2 regions of the Pseudomonas silensiensis genome follow, and region 1 is predicted to be linked to the other one. Evidence: predicted binding sites of a transcription regulator. Region 1 holds the regulator's gene; the other holds the start of a gene.
The links. Region 1 encodes sigma-54, which starts transcription at its own class of promoters, with help from an activator protein. Its sites were predicted from a motif close to ANTGGCATNNANNTTGCTNT; they were not measured.

Region 1 (2,182 bases):
CACATCCGCGACAACCTCGGGATGAGCCTGTCCGGTGGTGAACGCCGCCGTGTGGAAATCGCCCGGGCACTGGCTACCAACCCGAAATTCATCCTGCTCGACGAACCATTCGCCGGCGTGGACCCGATTTCGGTGGGCGACATCAAACAGATCATCTATCACCTCAAGGCCAAGGGCATTGGCGTGCTGATCACTGACCACAACGTCCGTGAAACCCTGGATATCTGCGAAACCGCCTACATCGTTAACGATGGCCAACTGATCGCCGAAGGTGACTCTGCCACCATCCTGGCCAACGACCTGGTCAAGGAAGTGTATCTGGGCCATGAATTCCGCCTGTAAGCACTGAGGTGTCTGGCTGGTTGCCCGGGCGCTTGTCTCGATAAAAATCAACATTTTTTTATTGTTACAGCGCTCTAGGCAAACGCTGCAGTTTCGGGCATATAATTTGCTTATGTTTGGCGCTCCGGCGCCCTGTAGTGGATGGCGCATGTGCGCCGGCGAATAAGGTGTTAAGCCCCTGCCATGAAACCATCGCTAGTCTTGAGAATGGGCCAGCAGCTGACGATGACACCGCAGCTGCAACAGGCCATCCGCCTGCTCCAATTGTCGACCCTGGACCTGCAACAGGAAATCCAGGAGGCCCTGGAGTCCAATCCGATGCTCGAACGCCAGGAAGAAGGCGACGACTTCGATAACGCCGACCCCTTGGCCGACAAAGCCGAACAGCAACCCAACGCTGACATTCAGGAACCCTCCTACCAGGAAACCGCCCCGACGGTTGATAACCTAGAGGAAGGCGACTGGAACGAACGCATCCCCAACGAACTGCCCGTCGATACCGCGTGGGAAGACGTCTACCAGACCAGCGCCAGCAGCCTGCCGAGCAACGATGACGACGAGTGGGACTTCACCACCCGGACATCGGCCGGCGAAAGCCTGCAAAGCCACCTGCTGTGGCAACTGAACCTCGCCCCGATGTCCGACACCGATCGCCTGATCGCCGTGACCCTGATCGACTGCATCAACAATCAGGGCTACCTGGACGAAACCCTCGAGGAGATTCTCGAAGCCTTCGACCCGGAACTGGACATCGAACTGGACGAAATCGAAGCCGTCCTGCACCGCATCCAGCAATTCGAACCCGCTGGCATCGGCGCCCGCAACCTGGGCGAATGCCTGCTGCTGCAATTGCGTCAGTTGCCCGCCAAGACACCTTGGCTGGTCGAGGCCAAACGCCTGGTCACCGATTACATCGACCTGCTCGGCAGCCGCGATTACAGCCAACTGATGCGTCGCATGAAGCTCAAGGAAGATGAACTGCGCCAGGTGATTGAACTGGTGCAGAGCCTCAACCCGCGCCCAGGCTCGCAAATCGAGTCCAGCGAAGCTGAATACGTCGTTCCCGACGTGATCGTTCGCAAGGACAACGAACGCTGGCTGGTGGAGCTGAACCAGGAGTCGGTGCCACGACTGCGGGTCAACGCTCAATACGCCGGCTTCGTGCGCCGCGCCGACACCAGCGCCGACAACACCTTCATGCGCAATCAGTTGCAAGAGGCCCGCTGGTTCATCAAGAGCCTGCAAAGCCGCAACGAAACCCTGATGAAAGTAGCCACTCAGATCGTCGAGCATCAACGCGGCTTTCTTGAATACGGTGACGAAGCCATGAAACCGCTGGTCCTGCATGACATCGCCGAAGCGGTGGGCATGCACGAGTCGACGATTTCACGGGTGACCACGCAAAAATTCATGCATACCCCTCGGGGCATATATGAGCTGAAATACTTTTTCTCCAGTCACGTCAGCACCTCAGAAGGCGGTGAATGCTCGTCCACAGCGATCCGCGCGATCATCAAAAAACTGGTTGCCGCGGAAAATCAGAAAAAGCCGTTGAGTGACAGCAAGATCGCTGGTTTACTGGAGGCACAAGGCATTCAGGTGGCTCGCCGCACCGTCGCCAAGTACCGCGAATCCCTCGGGATCGCGCCTTCGAGCGAACGTAAGCGGTTGATGTAGAGCCACGCCACAGCGTTCCAGTGGCAGGCATTTCTGCCTGCCGCTTTATGCACTGGCAACGAAGGAGAAGCTGTATGCAAGTCAACATCAGTGGACACCAACTGGAAGTGACCGAACCTCTTCGCACCTACATCGGCGAAAAACTCGAACGATTAGAGAGGCA
Region 2 (2,182 bases), on a different contig from region 1:
ATCGGGCCCACGGTGCCAGCGGCTGGTGTGATTGCAACCAGACCGGCTACAACACCCGAAGCGATACCCAAGGCACTTGGTTTGCCGTGAGTGATCCACTCCGCGAACATCCAGCCCAGTGCGGCGGCGGCGGTTGCGATCTGGGTCACCAGCATCGCCATACCGGCGGTGCCGTTGGCTGCAGCGGCGGAACCGGCGTTGAAGCCGAACCAACCAACCCACAGCATGGCAGCGCCCATCAGGGTGTAACCGAGGTTGTGCGGCGCCATCGGGGTGGTCGGGAAGCCTTTGCGTTTGCCCAGTACCAGGCAGGCAATCAGACCGGCCACACCGGCGTTGATGTGCACCACGGTGCCGCCGGCGAAGTCCAGCACGCCCCAGTCCCACAACAGGCCGCCATTACCGGACCAGACCATGTGCGCGATGGGGGCATAAACCAGGGTGAACCAGACGCCCATGAAAATCAGCATGGCGGAGAACTTCATCCGCTCGGCGAAGGCACCGACGATCAGCGCAGGGGTGATGATGGCGAAGGTCATCTGGAAGGTGACGAACACCGCTTCAGGGAACAGCGCCGCGGGACCGGTCAGGCTCGCTGGCGTGACACCGGCGAGGAATGCCTTGCCCATGCCACCGAAGAACGAGTTGAAGTTGATGACACCCTGCTCCATGCCAGTGGTGTCGAACGCGATGCTGTAGCCATAAATGACCCACAGGATGCTGATCAGACCGGTAATGGCGAAGCACTGCATCATCACGGAAAGAATGTTTTTGGAGCGAACCATACCGCCGTAGAACAGCGCGAGGCCGGGAATGGTCATGAACAGCACGAGGGCTGTCGAGGTCATCATCCAGGCAGTGTCGCCGGAGTTGAGGACTGGGGCTGCCACTTCGTCTGCCGCCATGGCCAGGCCGGGCATTACGAGGGACAACAGGGCTCCTAGCCCTGCGAATTTACGCAGAGTCATATTGTTTTCTCCTGGGGCGTTGGGTTTGTGGCGGCTTAGATTGCGTCGGTATCGGTTTCGCCGGTACGGATGCGAATCGCCTGTTCCAGATTGACCACGAAGATCTTGCCGTCCCCGATCTTGCCGGTGTTGGCAGCCTTGGTTATCGCCTCGATAACCCGATCAAGATCCTTGTCGTCAATGGCGACATCGATCTTCACCTTTGGCAGGAAATCGACCACGTATTCCGCGCCGCGATACAGCTCGGTGTGACCCTTCTGCCGACCGAAGCCTTTGACTTCAGTAACGGTAATGCCCTGCACGCCGATCTCGGACAGCGACTCGCGTACGTCGTCCAGTTTGAACGGCTTGATGATGGCAGTGACTAGCTTCATGAAAACTCTCTCCCGAATTGGTGGACTTGCCCCAGGAAAACAAACCCGACTCAAGTCTAAGCGCAGTGCCTGGCTTTGTAACGCATCGTCGGCCTTACCTGCCCGTCCGACGCCAGCTAACCGCTCCTCACGAAACAACTCCCCGTTCCGCTTGGCGCACTGCATTCGTCACAGCGACTGCATCAGTGCATGGGTTGCTACTGACTAAGCAGAAAGCTTGCCATCTCCACAAAACCCTCAGTTTTCAAGCCTTTGGCCGTAGATGCCAACCACATCGCCGCAACACCTGACGCGTTACGCACAACAACGGTGCGATGCCGTCCGTCCGCATGCGCGAAAAGCGTGCATCCCTGCCGCCGGAATTGACTATAGACACTGCGTGATACACTGCCCGCCATTGTTGACAGGACATTTGCCATGCTCGCACCCAAAGACTTCCTCGACGCCCTGACCGGCACCGCTTCGCGCCTCTTCAGCGGCGACACTCCACTGCCGAAAAGCGAAATCGAAAGCCAGTTCAAGGCTTTGTTGCAGAGTGGTTTCAGCAAGCTGGACCTGGTGAGCCGGGAAGAGTTTGATAGCCAAATGGTTGTGTTGGCGCGCACTCGGGCACGACTGGAGAGTCTTGAGGCGAAGGTGGCGGAACTGGAAGCGAAGCTCACTCCACCGGCCGAATAACACCACCGATCAACTGTGGGAGCGAGCTTGCTCGCGATAAGGTCGGAACGACCTTCCGACCATTACGGATTCCGCGCTAATTCCAGGCTGAGTCCTACAAAGATCACATCCGCCGTCCGATAGCGTCGCAAAGCCCCGACTCCTAAGCTCATTCTCAGCTGA

Region 2: the regulator sigma-54 is predicted to act here: its motif matches at 1,548-1,567, upstream of glnK (P-II family nitrogen regulator).

The regions. Positions count from the first base shown of each region.
Region 1 covers NZ_JBNDJH010000003.1:298,199-300,380, forward strand. The annotation lists gene lptB (LPS export ABC transporter ATP-binding protein) at 1-342, shown strand, start outside; gene QF010_RS06015 (RNA polymerase factor sigma-54) at 526-2,019, shown strand; gene hpf (ribosome hibernation-promoting factor, HPF/YfiA family) at 2,094-2,182, shown strand, end outside.
Region 2 covers NZ_JBNDJH010000007.1:248,741-250,922, reverse strand. The annotation lists gene QF010_RS13155 (ammonium transporter) at 1-968, opposite strand, end outside; gene glnK (P-II family nitrogen regulator) at 1,004-1,342, opposite strand; gene QF010_RS13145 (accessory factor UbiK family protein) at 1,760-2,020, shown strand.